3 regions of the Streptomyces sp. NPDC001903 genome follow, and region 2 is predicted to be linked to each of the others. Evidence: riboswitches for the same ligand, from Rfam matches in the RefSeq annotation. Region 2 holds a riboswitch; each other region holds the start of a gene.

Region 1 (4,865 bases), on a different contig from region 2:
CCGCGACCTCGGTGGCCTCGTTCCAGTCGAGCTCGCGCAGCCGGTCCGGCGACACGCCCCAGCGCTCCAGGTGCGCGCCGACGCCGAGCGGGACGGCGAAGACGGTGTCCGTCCCGGCCAGCTCCTTGATCGTCGGCAGGTCGAGGTGGTCGTAGTGGTCGTGCGAGATCACCACGACGTCGACCGACCCGAGCGAGGCCAGCGGTACGGGCACGGGGTGCAGCCGCTTGGGCCCGGCGAACGGGAACGGGGAGCACCGCTCGCCCCACACCGGGTCGAACAGGACCCGCCGTCCGTCGATCTCCGCGAGCACGCCCGAGTGCCCCATCCAGGTCAGGCGCAACCCGCTCACCGGCGGCTTCGCCAGCTCGGCGAGCGTCGTCGGATACACCGGGATCGGCGCACCCGGATTGCGCCGGGTCCGCTGCTCCTTGTGGAAGTAGATCTTGGCGAACTCCGTCATGGAGCCGGAGGGCCTGGTCCGGGCCCCGACCGGGTTCTGGAAGACGCCGTCGGCGAAGTTCGGCGAGCGCCGGATCCGCTCCAGGCGGGCGCCGGACGGATCCGCGCCGAAGGCTTCGGGCCGCAGGGCGCGCAGCCGGGGACGCAGGGGACGGGAGCCGGTCAAAGCGCCTCCTGGGAGGGTGGGGCGGATGGTCGTGAGGCCGTAGGGAATACCGGTCTACCACCATGCCAACGCGCACCGGCCCCGAAGGATTCCGCCGCGCGCCCCCGTTCTCGCCCGCTCCCCTTCCCTCCCCCCGCCCCCCTTCTTCCCTCGCGTCCGCCACGTCCCCCGCCGGGACCTACAGCGGCAGCAGGTCCGGCCGCTTCGCCTCGACGTGGTCCCCGGAGGACTCCCCGCGCAGCCGGCGCCCGATCCACGGCACCAGGTACTCCCGCGCCCACTGGATGTTGTCCCGGGTCACGTCCACCGAGCCGCGCGGCTGCTGCGGCGGCCACGGCTGGTCGGGGTCGGCCGGCACCTCCAGCCCCAGCACCTGGGCGGCGCGCAGCGCGACCCGGGTGTGCCCCTCGGGCGAGAGGTGCAGCCGGTCGTCGTCCCAAGCCCGCCGGTCCTGCACGGACTTCAGGGACCAGAGGTCGAGCACCGGGCAGTCGTAGCGGTCGGCGATGGCGCGCACGTGCGCGCTGTACGTCGCCACCTTGCCCCGCAGGTGCTTGAGGACCGGAACGCCGCGGGTGTCGAAGCCCGTGGTGATCATGACCCGGCCGACGGCTCCGGTGAGGTCGGCGACCGCCGCCTCGAAGCGCTCCGCCACGGCGTCCGGGTCGCTGCCGGGCCGGATGATGTCGTTTCCGCCCGCGCAGAAGCTCACCAGGTCCGGTGCGAGCTCCTTGGCCCGGGGGACCTGTTCCGCCACGATCTGGTCGAGGAGGCGCCCCCGCACGGCCAGGTTCGCGTACCTGAATTCGTTTTCCTCGCGCTGATCGGCCAGGAGTACGGCCAGCCGGTCCGCCCAGCCGAGAAAGGTCTCCCCGGGCCCCGGGTCCCCCACACCCTCGGTGAAGCTGTCCCCGATCGCCGCGTACGAGCCGATGGTCTTGAGTGTCGTCTTCGTCGCTGCCACGAGAACACATCCTTCACCCCGGCACGTGACCTACGCCACCGTAGGCAGGGGTTGACGGACCGTGATCTATACCACCCGGTCGGTACGGAATAACAGCGCGTGAGGCCGGGACCCCCCTCGGGTCCCGGCCCCACGTGTCCGGCTGCCTCTCCGACGGCGGGAGCCGTCAGATGCTCACGCCCTTCGAGCGGAGGTAGGCCAGCGGGTCGATGTCCGAGCCGTAGGACGGCCCGGTGCGGATCTCGAAGTGCAGGTGCGGGCCGGTGGAGTTGCCGGTGGAGCCGGAGAGGCCGATGGTCTGGCCGCCGGCGACGCTCTGGCCGACCGAGACGGAGAGCTGGGACAGGTGGCCGTACTGGGAGTACTTGCCGTCGGCGTGCCGGATGACGACCTCGTTGCCGTACGCGCCGCCCCAGCCGGCGGAGACCACGGTGCCCGCGCCGACGGCGCGGACGGTGGTGCCGGAGCTCGCGATGAAGTCGACACCGGTGTGGTAGCCGCTGGACCACATGGCGCCGGGGGTCTTGTACTGGGTGGAGATCCCGCCGCCGCCGACGGGGGCGACGAAGCCGGCGGCGCTGACCGCACCGGCCGCGGGCTTGGCGGCGGCCTTCTTGGCGGGCGCGGCGGCGGGGGCCTGGGCCGGGGCGGCGTCCGCGGAGTCCTTGGCCTGCGAGGCCGAGCCCGAAGCCGCACCCGAGGCCGAGGACTTCTTCGCCGGGGCCGGGGCCGCCTCCTTGGCCGGAGCGGGAGCCGCCCCGCCCTTCGCGGCGAGGGTCAGCTTCAGCCCGGGGTGGATCAGCGAGGGGTCGGCGCCGACGGCCTCGCGGTTGTCGGCGTACAGCTGCTGCCAGCCGCCCGAGAGGTGGCGCTCCTGGGCGATCTTGGAGAGGTAGTCGCCCGGCACGACGGTGTAGACGGCCGACGTGGCCGGCGAGCCCTGCTCGGCGGCGGCGGGCGCGGCCTGGAGCGCCGCCGGAAGCTGCGGGGCCTGCACGGGAGCCGCGGCGGGTGCGGCGGCCGGGGCGCCGGCCGCCTGGGCGCCGGCGGCACCCAGCAGCGGCAGCGCGAGGGCCGCGCCACCGGTGCCCGCGACGGCGAAGCCGCGCGCCACGGAACGGGACTTGGGACGTCGGTGCTTACCCTTTGCAGGCATGGCGAATTCCTCTCCGTCGCCTGCGAGGTGAGCTGTCGGGTTCGGACTGGAGATGTCCGGCCGCACATGAACAGAGCATGAACGGCTTCACCCCGAGCTGCTCCGATGCGAATGATCGGGAACAGCGGCCTACCTGGTTCCCCCGCTCCTGCCGCGCGCGTGAATAGTCGGGTGCGGTTTCCGGACGGCGGCAGGATTCGGCGGTCCATCCGGATCGATCGTGAAGGTAATCGAGTTGAGCCACACCGAACAAGCCACGAATTTCCTGACGGATTCACAGGAGCGGGAATCCACCGGAATTCCGGTCACCCTGCGTCCATTCCCGGGTGCCAACAACCCCTCCGGCCGGGCCATTCGACTTTGACGATCAGGCACTCACGGTCACCGTATGATCTGGCTCACGGGGCCGCGCCCGATCTCGCCTCCGGTGATGGCAAGTTGGCCCCAAGTAGTGTAATTCGGACACACCATGACGATGCGGAGGAGTTCCCGTGACCCAGCAGATACCCCGGCCCCCGCGGACGGAGCCCGTACCGGAGCCCGAGCTCGCCGGAGTGCGCAACTTCCGTGACGTGGGCGGCCTCCCGACCGCCGACGGGCGCAGGGTCAAGCCGGGAAAACTGTTCCGTAGCGGACATCTGGCACATGCCACCGAAACCGATGCAGAATTCCTCGCATCGCTCGGCCTGCACACCGTCTTCGACTTCCGCAACGGCGCCGACCACGCTTTGGAGGGGCTCGACGTCGAGCTCCCCGGCGTACGGAACGTCAACATCCCGCTGTCGGATCCGGCCGACGGCAAGGAATTCTGGAAGATGGTCCGCGACGGTGACGTCGAACAGCTCCGCGGGCTCCTCGGCGACGGAAAGGCCGCCGCCCGGATGGCCAACTCCTACCGCGCGATGATCGAGAACCGCACCGCCGAGCACAGCCGGGTCCTGCACGCCCTCGCGCAGGACAGCGTTCCGGCGCTCATGCACTGCGCGGCCGGCAAGGACCGGGCCGGCCTGTCGATCGCCGTCACCCTGCTCGCGCTGGGCGTCGAGCGCGAGGCGATCGTGGCGGACTACCTGGAGTCCAACGCCCCGCACCGCCGCTACCGCGTGCGCCGCGGCAGCGACGTGCCCGAGGCCCGCTCCGCCGAGGTGATGGAGCTGCTCGCGCCGCTCTTCGACGCCCGCGCCGAGTACCTGACGACCGCCTTCGACGCCATCGACGGACACTGGGGCGGGCTCGAGCGGTACCTCGCCGAAGGCCTCGGACTCGCGCCCGAGACCCTCGACCGGCTGCGGGACCGGCTGCTCGACTGAGCCGGCCCCGCGAGGTGGAGCAGGCCGTCAGCCGCCGCCGACGGCCTGCTTCACCAATGTCCTGCCGAAGTCCCACATCAGGGCGCCGCCGCCGTGCGCCTCGTCCATGACCTCGCGGAAGGCCCCGACGAAGCGGTCGACGTCCCCCTCGTCCACGATCAGCGGCGGGATGAGCTTGATGACCTCCAGGTGGTCGCCCGAGACCTGCGTCAGGATCCGGTGCTTCTGCAGCAGCGGCACCACGACCATCTGCGCGAAGAGCCCCTTGCGGGCCGCCTGGAGCATGGCCCACCGGCTGCGCAGCCCGAGCGAGGACGGCCGCCCGAACTCGATGCCGATCATCAGGCCGCGCCCCCGCACCTCGTGGAGGAGCTCGTACTCGTCCACGAGCGCCGCGAGCCGCCCGCGCAGCAGGTCGCCCGTCGCGCGCGCGTTCGCGACCACCGACTCGTCCTCCATGACGGAGAGCACCGCCAGTCCGGCCGCCATCGCCTGCGCGTTGGAGCCGAAGCTGGCGGAGTGCACGAGCACCCGGTCCATGGACGAGTAGACCTTCTTGAAGATCCAGTCCTTGCCCAGGGTCGCGCCCACCGGCACGTAGCCGCCCGAAAGGGCCTTGGCCACGCACACCAGGTCCGGCTCCACGCCCGGCTCGTGCTGGTACGCGTAGAAATCGCCGGTCCGGCCGAGGCCCGTCTGCACCTCGTCCGCGATCAGCAGCGCCTTGTGCCGGTGCAGCAGCTCCTGCGCCGCGCGCAGGAATCCGGGCGGGGCCGCGAGCACGCCCTTGCCCTGGATCGGCTCGAC
Region 2 (4,865 bases):
GTTCACCCCGGGCACACGAAGAAGCCGCGGCCACCACCGGTATTCCGGTGGCCGCGGCTTCCTCGTTCCGCCGCTTTCGGGAATTCATCGCACGCGCGCAGGGCGAGAAGATATGCGCCGCGAATTCAACCGAAGCCCTCACTCCTTAATACGCGCCTTTTGTTAATGCGGGCCGCTCGCCATGTTTACGGCATGTTGCGAAGTCCTCACCCGCAGCCGGTGCGCCCCGGCCGCCCGGTCCGCGTGCAACGCCGTCAGCGCCCGGGCCCGCTCGGCGTCCCCGCGCGCGACCGCGTCCACGATCGCGCCGTGCTCCGCCCACGAGTCCACGGGCCGGGCCGGCGCCTCCACGGTGTACATCCAGGCGACCTTGTGCCGCATCTGCGTGAGCAGCGCGATCAGCCCGGGGCTGCCGGAGGCCTGGGCGAGGGTCTCGTGGAACCAGCCGCCCAGGGACCGCAGATCCTCCCCCTGGCCCCGCCTGGCCCGCTCCTGGCCCAGCCTGACCAGCCCGCGCAGCACCTTGAGGTGGCCCTCGGTGCGCCGCCGGGCCGCGCGGGCGGCCGCCAGCGGCTCCAGCAGCAGCCGCAACTCCAGGAGGTCGGCCGCCTCCTGCTCGGTGGGCTCGGCGACGCAGGCGCCCGCGTGCCGCCGGGTGGTGACGAAGCCCTCCGACTCCAGGGTCCGCAGCGCCTCGCGGACGGGGACGCGGGAGACCCCGTACCGGCGGGCCAGCAGTTCCTCGGTCAGCCGGGCGCCCGGCTCGAAGACCCCGGAGACGATGTCGTCGCGGATTGCCGTGCATACCGCGTGCGCAGGAATACGCAAGTCCGGACCTCCGCCTATTTCCGACTGCCGACGCCATTGCCGCGACCGTATCGCGATCGTACGGGGACTCTATTGCACTGCGCGTTAAATTCCGAGTGCGGGCGGGAATAGCAGATGTTTACAGCCAAGACGAAGGCCCCGGCTCGGGGAGCCGGGGCCTTCGGTGGAGTGCTGCGGGTCAGACGTTGACGCCGTGCTGGCGCAGGTACGCGACCGGGTCGATGTCCGAGCCGTACTGGGCGCCGGTGCGGGCCTCGAAGTGCAGGTGCGGGCCGCTGGAGTTGCCGGTGGAGCCCGACAGGCCGATCTGCTGGCCGGCGGTGACCTGGTCGCCGACGGAGACGCTCAGCGAGGACATGTGGCCGTACTGCGTGTACGTGCCGTCGGCGTGCTTGATGACGACGTTGTTGCCGTACGCGCCGCCCCAGCCGGCCTCGACCACGGTGCCGATGCCGACCGCGTGCACCGTGGTGCCGGAGGCCGCGTGGAAGTCGATGCCGGTGTGGCTGCCGGAGGACCACATGCCGCCGCCCGCGTGCCACTGGGTGCTGACGTAGGACTCGTCGACGGGGGCGACGAAGGTGTTGAGGCGCTTGCGCTCCTCCTCGCGGGCGGCGCGCTCGGCGGCCTCGCGCTCGGCCTTCGCCTTCTCCTCGGCCTTCTGCCGGGCCTCGGCGGCGCGCGCCTTGGCGTCGGCCTCTGCCTTCGCCTTGAGGGCCGCGGCCTCGGCCGCGTGCTCCTGGGCATCGGCCTGGGCCTCGATCTGCCCCGGGAGGTCCTCGGCCGTCACGACGGCGTTCAGGCCGGTGTCCTCCATGGAGGGGGCCTTGTCCGACGCGGCGAACGCCGGGCCTGCGAGGGAGCCGACGACACCGGTGGTGGCGAGGGCGGCTATGCCGGCGTAACCGGCGGTCTTGCGGCTCAGACGACTGGAACCACGGTGCTTACCGGCGGCACGACTGCCAAACGCCATGAAGGGGCTGATCCTTTCCTTCCTTCTCGCCTACCGGGTTAGCTGACGGGTTCGGAGCAGGAAGGTCTCCTACGGGCCCCCTCTGACGAGGCGGTCCGATTCACCCCAGGGACACATGTGGGTCCCCGGCTCCCCAGGCTCGCGCCTGACGGGGACTCGGCGATCGCTGCCCGGTGCCGCGGATGCGGCGCGTACAACTGACGGACAGCACGGCCGACGCTAGGCGGATCATCAGTCAATCGCCAAACAGACACGCGTTTTTGTTGCATACGCCACACCCCATACAAGCAACCTCTCCACGAAACGGACAAAAGGGGCCCCGACGGACAAGCCGCCGGAGCCCCTTGGAACGTCCGTCAGTTGGTGACGACGGTGACCTCACCGATCCCGAGCGCCCGAACCGGCTCCTCGATCTGCGCGGCGTCGCCCACCAGGACCGTGACCAGGCGGTCCACCGGGAAGGCGGCCAGGACGGCCGACGTCGCCTCCACCGTGCCCGTTTGGGCCAGCTGCGCGTACAACTGCGCCTGGTAGTCGTCCGGGAGCTCCTGCTCGACCTGGTCGGCGAGCGTCCCGGCGACGGCTGCGGCCGTCTCGAACTTCAGCGGGGCCACGCCCACCAAGTTCTGCACCGCCACGTCCCGTTCGGCGTCGGTCAGGCCGCCCTCCGCGAGGGTGCGCAGCACCTTCCAGAGGTCGTCGAGCGCCGGGCCGGTGTTGGGGGTGTCCACCGAGCCGCTGATGGCGAGCATCGAGGCGCCCTTGCCGTCAGCCGTGGAGCGCAGCACCTGGCCGAAGGCGCGCACGCCGTACGTGTAGCCCTTCTCCTCGCGCAGCACCTTGTCCAGGCGCGAGGTGAGCGTGCCGCCCAGGCAGTACGTGCCGAGCACCTGCGCCGCCCAGACCCGCTCGTGCCGGTCCGGCCCGATCCGGCCGATGAGCAGCTGCGTCTGGACCGCGCCGGGCCGGTCCACGATGACCACGCGGCCGGTGTCGTCGGCGGTGACCGGCGGGACCGGGAGCGGCTCGGCGAAGTCGCCGGTCCAGGCGCCCAGGGTGTCCGCGAGGACCGCGTCCAGGTCGATGCCGGTCAGGTCGCCGACGACCACCGCGGTGGCGGTGGCGGGGCGTACGTGGGCCTCGTAGAAGGCGCGTACGGCCGCGGAGTCGATCCGGGCGACCGTCTCCTCGGTGCCCTGGCGCGGCCGGGACATCCGCAGGGTCGGCGGGAAGAGCTGCCGGGAGAGCTCCTTGGCGGCCCGGCGCTGCGGGTTGGCCAGCTCGTGCGGGATCTCGTCGAGCCGGTTGCGCACCAGGCGGTCGACCTCGCTGTCGGCGAAGGCCGGCGCGCGCAGCGCCTCGGCGACCAGGCCGAGCGCCTTGTGCAGGCGGGAGGCCGGGACCTCCAGGGAGACCCGCAGGCCCGGGTGGTCCGCGTGCGCGTCGAGCGTGGCGCCGCAGCGCTCCAGCTCCGCCGCGAACTCCTCGGCGGAGTGCTTGTCGGTGCCCTCGGACAGCGCGCGGGCCATGATGGTCGCCACGCCGTCCAGCCCCTGGGGCTCGGCGTCCAGCGGGGCGGCGAGGTTGACCTCGACGGCGACGACCTGCTGCCCGGGCCGGTGGCAGCGCAGCACGGTCAGGCCGTTGGGCAGCGAGCCGCGCTCGGGGGCCGGGAAGGCCCACGGCCGGGCCTCGCCCGCCTGGGGCCGCGGGTGGAAGGTCATCGTGACGGCTGCGGTGTCGCTCACTGCTCCGCCCCTTCGTTCTCGTCGCTCTCACCGTTCTCGCCGGCTTCTGCCGGGAGCGGCTCGTACACCAGCACCGCGCGGTTGTCGGGGCGCAGTCGGGCCGCGGCCACGACCTGCACCTCCTCGGCGGTGATGTCGAGGACGCGCCCGACCGCGCTGAGCGCCAGCTGCGGGTCGCCGAACAGCACCGCGAAGCGGCACAGTTCGTCGGCGCGCCCGGCCACCGTGCTCAGCCGGTCCAGCCACTCGCGCTCCAGCTGCGCCTGGGCGCGCTCCATCTCCTCGGCGGTCGGGCCCTCGGCGGCGAACCGCGCGAGCTCCTCGTCGACCGCCGCCTCGATGGCGGGCACCTCGACCCCGCTGGAGGTCTTCACGTCCAGCCAGCCCAGCGAGGGCGCCCCGGCGAGTCGCAGCATGCCGAATCCGGCCGCGACGGCGCTCTGGTCGCGGCGTACCAGGCGGTTGTGGAGCCGGGAGGACTCGCCGCCGCCCAGGACGGTCAGCGCCACGTCGGCGGCGTCGCACTCGCGGGTGCCGTCGTGCGGGAGCCGGTAGGCGGCCATCAGCGCGCGGGCCGGGACCTCCTCGACGATCTCCTCGCGGAGCTCGCCGCCCATGATCTCGGGCAGCGTGCCGTCGCGCGGCGGCTGCTTGCCGTCGTGGCCGGGGATGGAGCCGAAGTACTTCTCGACCCAGGCGAGCGTCTGCTCGGGGTCGATGTCGCCGACGACCGACAGCACCGCGTTGTTGGGCGCGTAGTACGTACGGAAGAAGGCGCGGGCGTCCTCCAGGGAGGCCGCGTCCAGGTCGGCCATGGAGCCGATCGGGGTGTGGTGGTACGGGTGGCCCTCGGGGTAGGCGAGGGCGGTCAGCTTCTCGAAGGCCGTGCCGTACGGGACGTTGTCGTACCGCTGGCGGCGCTCGTTCTTGACGACGTCGCGCTGGTTCTCCATGGACTCGTCGTCCAGGGCGGCCAGCAGCGAGCCCATGCGGTCGGCTTCCAGCCAGAGCGCGAGCTCCAGCTGGTGGGCCGGCATCGTCTCGAAGTAGTTGGTGCGCTCGAAGCTGGTGGTGCCGTTGAGCGAACCGCCCGCCCCCTGGACCAGCTCGAAGTGCCCGTTGCCGGGTACGCTCGCCGAACCCTGGAACATCAGGTGCTCGAAGAGGTGAGCCAGGCCGGTCCGCCCCTTGACTTCGTGGCGCGAGCCCACGTCGTACCAGAGGCAGACCGCGGCGACCGGGGTCAGGTGATCCTCGGAGAGCACCACGCGCAGGCCGTTGGCCAGCCGGTGCTCGGTCGCTGTCAGGCCGCCGGA
Region 3 (4,865 bases), on a different contig from region 2:
GAGCGCGAGCGCGATGTCCTTGCCCGGGGTGTAGCCGGCCTGCTTGATGGCCTCGACGATGAGGTCGAGCGCGGCGCGGTTGGACTCCAGGTTCGGGGCGAAGCCGCCCTCGTCGCCCAGGCCGGTGGAGAGGCCCTTGGTGTGCAGGACCTTCTTGAGGGTGTGGTAGACCTCGGCACCCCAGCGCAGCGCCTCGGAGAAGGACTCCGCGCCGATCGGGGCGATCATGAACTCCTGGATGTCCACGTTGGAGTCGGCGTGCGACCCGCCGTTGAGGATGTTCATCATCGGAACGGGCAGCAGGTGCGCGTTCGGGCCGCCGAGGTAGCGGAAGAGCGGGAGGTCCGAGGCCTCGGACGCGGCGTGCGCGACGGCGAGGGAGACGCCGAGGATGGCGTTGGCGCCGAGCGAGCCCTTGTTGTCGGTGGCGTCCAGGTCGAACATGGCCTGGTCGATCAGGCGCTGCTCGGTGGCGTCGTAGCCGACGAGCTCCGGGCCGATCTGCTCGATGACCGCGAGGACGGCCTTCTCGACACCCTTGCCCATGTAACGGTTGGGGTCACCGTCGCGGAGCTCAATGGCCTCGAAGGCACCGGTGGAGGCGCCGGACGGAACTGCAGCACGGCCGGTGCTGCCATCGTCGAGGCCCACCTCGACCTCGACCGTGGGGTTGCCTCGGGAGTCCAGGATTTCCCGGGCTACGACGACGTCGATGGACGGCACGAGCATCTCCTTCTGGGATGTGACGCTGGGTGTGCGGTGGCATGTCGGGCCGTGGGATGGCCCCGCCGACTAGAGCCTAACCGGCTCCGGGCACTCGGCCAGCCGACCGCCCGCCCCCTGGGACGAAAAAGGGCCCGAATACCCGCCTTCCGGTACATAGGGCTCCCGACTGCCGGCAGACATGCCGCCGCCCGGCGCGTGAGGGGAAGACGCGCCGGGCGGTCGGGCTGCCGCGGCGCCGCACGGGCGGCCGCGGGTTGTCACTGCGGGATTCAGCTGAGCTTCAGCATCTGACCCGGGAAGATCAGGTCGGCGTCCGAGACGATGTCCTTGTTGAGCTCGAAGAGCTTCTCCCAGCCGCCCTTGACGCCGTTGGCCTCGGCGATGGTGCCCAGGGTGTCGCCGGACTTGACCTCGTACGAGCCGTTGCCGGTCTTCACGACCGGGGCCTCGGAGCGCTCGGAGCGGGTGACCGGCGCGGGGGTCTCGCGCTTGGTCTCCTTCTTCGGCTCGGTCTTCTTCGGCTGGGTCTTCTTGGTCTCGGTCTTCGTCTCCGTCTTCTTCGGGGTGTCGGTCGCGCCACCACCGGTGTAAGAGGAGTTGGAGAGGCCCTTGCCGCAGACCGGCCAGGCGCCCTTGCCCTGGCCCTTGAGGACCTTCTCGGCGATGGCTATCTGCTGCGACTTGGAGGCCTGGTTGGCCTGCGCGGCGTACGCCTTGCCGCCGTACGCGGCCCACGTCGAGGACGAGAACTGCAGGCCGCCGTAGTAGCCGTTGCCCGTGTTGATGGACCAGTTGCCGCCGGACTCGCACTGCGCGACGCGGTCCCACTCGCCGGCCGTGGCGGCGGAGGCGGAGCCGGCCGCCATCAGGGGGGCGGCGACGGCGACACCGGTGACACCGGCGAGCGTGACGATGCGAGCGGCCTTGGAGGCGCGGCGGTGCTTGCCCTTGCCGGAAATCAGCATGGAGTTCTCCTCACCGACGCCTGCGAGGTGAGCTGTCGGGTTCGGGCTGATGAGTGCCCGGCCGTGCGACGTGGCGCACGACTTAACCCCTAGCCGTTTCCTGGCCGTCTCTCAACGGCCGGTCCCGGCGCCTACCTTGGTTCCCCCGCTCCTGCCTTCGGCGCTTGACGCGACGACTGTTCCCCCCGTCCGCCGGCAGGATTCGGCGATGCGGTCGAAGGAGCCCGCGGTGGCGGGCGACTCAGAAGGTAGACAGGTCTCTCCCCGATGTTCAACGAGGAACACCGGGGAGAAACGGGCCCTACTTGCGCCCTCCGTACGGGCGTTTGCGCAGGTGAGGGCGGGGTTTGCGGAAGGCTCCGGGCGGGACACGCCAGTTGACCGGAAGAGACACATGTCTCACTTGCAGATAACGGACATTCAGCCTTTTCCGGGTGCCCGAAGTGCCGCTATTTCTAACTTAGATCCAGATTTTGACCGGGCTTGATCAGATCGGCGTCATCACCGATGACCTGCTCGTTGGCCTGGTAGAGCGCGTTCCAGCCGCCCTTGACCCCCTTGGCAGACGCGATCGTGGCCAGACTGTCGCCCGCCTGGACCGTGTACGAGGGATCCGACGCCGCATCAGATCTGGCGGGCGCCTCAAGAGCGGGCGTACCACGGTGCTTGCCGGTGCCGGTGGTGTCCGGGATGCCGGCCGGGTCGGTGCTGGCACCCGGGGTGCCCGGGGCCGCGGGGGCGGTGGGGGCGCTCGGGTCGACCGGAGCGGTGGGGTCCGTCGGGCTGCCGGGCGCGGTCGGGGTGCCCGGGGCCGTCGGGTCGCCGGGCGCGGTCGGGGTGCCCGGGGCCGTCGGGGTGCCGGGGGTGCCCGGGAGCACCGGCGCGGTCGGCGAGGTGGACGGCGCGTCCGGGTCGGGCATGACGGGCAGTCCGCTGTTCGGTGCGAGCGGCGCCGGCGGAATCGTGAAGTCCGGGGCCGGGGCCGGGGTCGGGGCGCCGAAGTCCCGCGCCTTCGCGCCGGAGCCGCCGGCCGGGATCGACGCGTCGGGGCGCGAGGCGCTCGGAGCGATCGGGGTGAGCGTGCCGGGCAGGCCCGGGTCCACGGTCGCCGCGGGGCCCTGCTGGGTCAGTCCGGCCGACTCGGAGCAGTGCCCGAACGCCTGGGCGCCCTGCGTGCCCAGCACGCGCTCGGCGACGGCGATCTGCTGCGAGCGGCTGGCGAGGTCGGGGCGCTCGGCGAACTCGAGGCCGCCCGAGGCGTTCCACTGCTCCTGCGTGAACGAAAGTCCGCCGTAGGCACCGCTGCCGGAGTTGGCGCTCCAGGAGCCGCCGCTCTCGCACTCGGCGACCTTGTCCCACGTGGAGGTCTCGGCTGCGCTCGCGCCGGTGGCGGCGAGCAGCGGCAGGGCCAACGCGGAACCGGTGACCCCGGCGGTGACGACTATCGCGGGTACCTGGCGGGGGCGTCTGTGGCGGCCGTTCCCGGAACGCATGAGCTGCACCTTTCGCATAACGGCTGGGTAACGGCAGAACCTAGCGTTCTTGGCATGCGAGTAACAACTCTTGACCGGGGCTGACTTACGGTCAGTGGGCGTTCAGGGGTTTCGGGCTGTGAACTTCACGGGAAGGGTGCGCAGGCCACGCATGATCAGACCCCCGCGCCAGCGAAGCTCGTTGGGCGGAACAGCGAGTTCCAGATCCGGCAGACGCGTCAGCAAAGTCGCAAGCGCCGTCTGTCCTTCAAGTCGTGCGAGCGGAGCGCCCAGGCAGTAGTGGATTCCGTGCCCGTATCCGAGGTGCTGGTTGTCGGTGCGGGAGAGGTCGAGGGTGTCCGGATCGGCGAACCGCTCGGGGTCCCGGTCGGCCGCGGCGAGGACGACGAGCACCGGATCCCCGGCCGCGACGTCCTGGCCGCCGAGGGTCAGCGGCTCGGTGGCGAAGCGCCAGGTGGCCAGCTCCACGGGCCCGTCGTAGCGCAGCAGCTCCTCGATGCCGGTCTCCAGCAGGCCGCTCTCCCCGGCGGCGAGGGAGTCCTGGAGGCGGGTGCGCTGATCGGGGTTCATGAAGAGGGAGTGGACGCCGTTGCCGATGAGGTTGACCGTGGTCTCGAATCCGGCGAACAGCAGGATGAAGGCCATCGCGGTGGCCTCGGCCTCCGTCAGGTGGTCCCCGTGGTCGCTCGCGCGGATCAGGTCCGAAATCAGGTCATTGCCCAGATCATCCCGTTTGCGGTGGATGAGTTCGCCGAGATAGGTCCGCATCTGCTTCACGGAACGGGCCACCCCGCCGCGCGGGCCGCCGCCGTGCCGGATCATCATCCCGGCCCAGTCGCGGAAGTCGTCCTGGTCCTCGCGCGGTACGCCGAGCATCTCGCAGATGGCGTAGATGGGGAGGGGGAAGGCGAACTCGTGGATGAGGTCCGCTTCCCCCCTGCTCGCGAACTGCTCGATGAGGTGGTCGGTCAGCTCCTGCACCCGCGGGGTGAACTCGGCCACCCTGCGCGGGGTGAACGCCTTCGACACCAGCCGCCGCAGCCGCGTGTGGTCCGGCGGGTCGATGTTGAGCAGGTGCGTCATCAGCTCCGCCTTGCGCTCCCCCGGGATCCCGGTCTTGCCCTTGGCGTGCGCCGGCTCCGCGTGGTGCGCCGGATTCTTGCTCAGGCGCTGGTCGGCGAGGGCCTGGCGGGCGTCCGCGTACCGGGTGACCAGCCAGGCCTCCACCCCGCTCGGCAGCTTGGTGCGGTGCACCGGGGAGTGCTCGCGCAGCCAGGCGTACGCCGGGTACGGATCGGTCGCGAACTCCCAGTCGAACAGGGTCGGGCCCTGGGGAGGAGTGCTGTCTTCGGGGGCTGCGGAGGTCGGCTCATGCACCCGCTGACCGTATCCCGCGCCCCCGCCGCCATCCCATATGGGTGGTTCGCCGCGGCTGTCCGCAGATCCGCCATCGCTTGACCTCGCGATCCCCGGCGTTCCTACTTTCGGTTTTGTGGATGTGAGGATCTTGAAGAGCAGCTTCGCGGTCGTGGAGAGAAGGGCCGAGCACGCGGTCAAGTACTTCTACTCCCACCTCTTCTGGCACAACCCCGGGATCCGCGAGCTCTTCCCGGCCTCCGCCGAGGACATGGAACGCCAGCGCGACCGGCTCTTCGCCGCGCTGACCCACGTGGTCGCCCGC

The links. A riboswitch is a leader RNA that binds a small molecule or an ion and turns the genes downstream of it on or off. The one in region 2 is predicted to bind cyclic di-AMP.
Region 1: linked by a shared signal. The riboswitch ahead of ACFYZS_RS20290 (peptidoglycan DD-metalloendopeptidase family protein) and the one ahead of ACFYZS_RS18510 (M23 family metallopeptidase) in region 2 are both predicted to bind cyclic di-AMP.
Region 3: linked by a shared signal. The riboswitch ahead of ACFYZS_RS29230 (transglycosylase family protein) and the one ahead of ACFYZS_RS18510 (M23 family metallopeptidase) in region 2 are both predicted to bind cyclic di-AMP.

Annotation. Positions count from the first base shown of each region.
Region 1 is NZ_JBIASZ010000008.1:285,346-290,210, reverse strand. It holds gene ACFYZS_RS20300 (MBL fold metallo-hydrolase) at 1-628, opposite strand, end outside; gene ACFYZS_RS20295 (SGNH/GDSL hydrolase family protein) at 807-1,592, opposite strand; gene ACFYZS_RS20290 (peptidoglycan DD-metalloendopeptidase family protein) at 1,759-2,748, opposite strand; cyclic di-AMP (ydaO/yuaA leader) riboswitch at 2,753-2,961, opposite strand; gene ACFYZS_RS20285 (tyrosine-protein phosphatase) at 3,240-4,058, shown strand; gene ACFYZS_RS20280 (aspartate aminotransferase family protein) at 4,086-4,865, opposite strand, start outside.
Region 2 is NZ_JBIASZ010000007.1:248,874-253,738, forward strand. It holds gene ACFYZS_RS18505 (GntR family transcriptional regulator) at 163-828, opposite strand; gene ACFYZS_RS18510 (M23 family metallopeptidase) at 1,007-1,801, opposite strand; cyclic di-AMP (ydaO/yuaA leader) riboswitch at 1,814-1,973, opposite strand; gene ACFYZS_RS18515 (M16 family metallopeptidase) at 2,158-3,525, opposite strand; gene ACFYZS_RS18520 (M16 family metallopeptidase) at 3,546-4,865, opposite strand, start outside.
Region 3 is NZ_JBIASZ010000015.1:135,777-140,641, reverse strand. It holds gene eno (phosphopyruvate hydratase) at 1-729, opposite strand, end outside; gene ACFYZS_RS29230 (transglycosylase family protein) at 996-1,691, opposite strand; cyclic di-AMP (ydaO/yuaA leader) riboswitch at 1,694-1,864, opposite strand; gene ACFYZS_RS29225 (transglycosylase family protein) at 2,147-3,184, opposite strand; gene ACFYZS_RS29220 (cytochrome P450) at 3,287-4,561, opposite strand; gene ACFYZS_RS29215 (globin domain-containing protein) at 4,683-4,865, shown strand, end outside.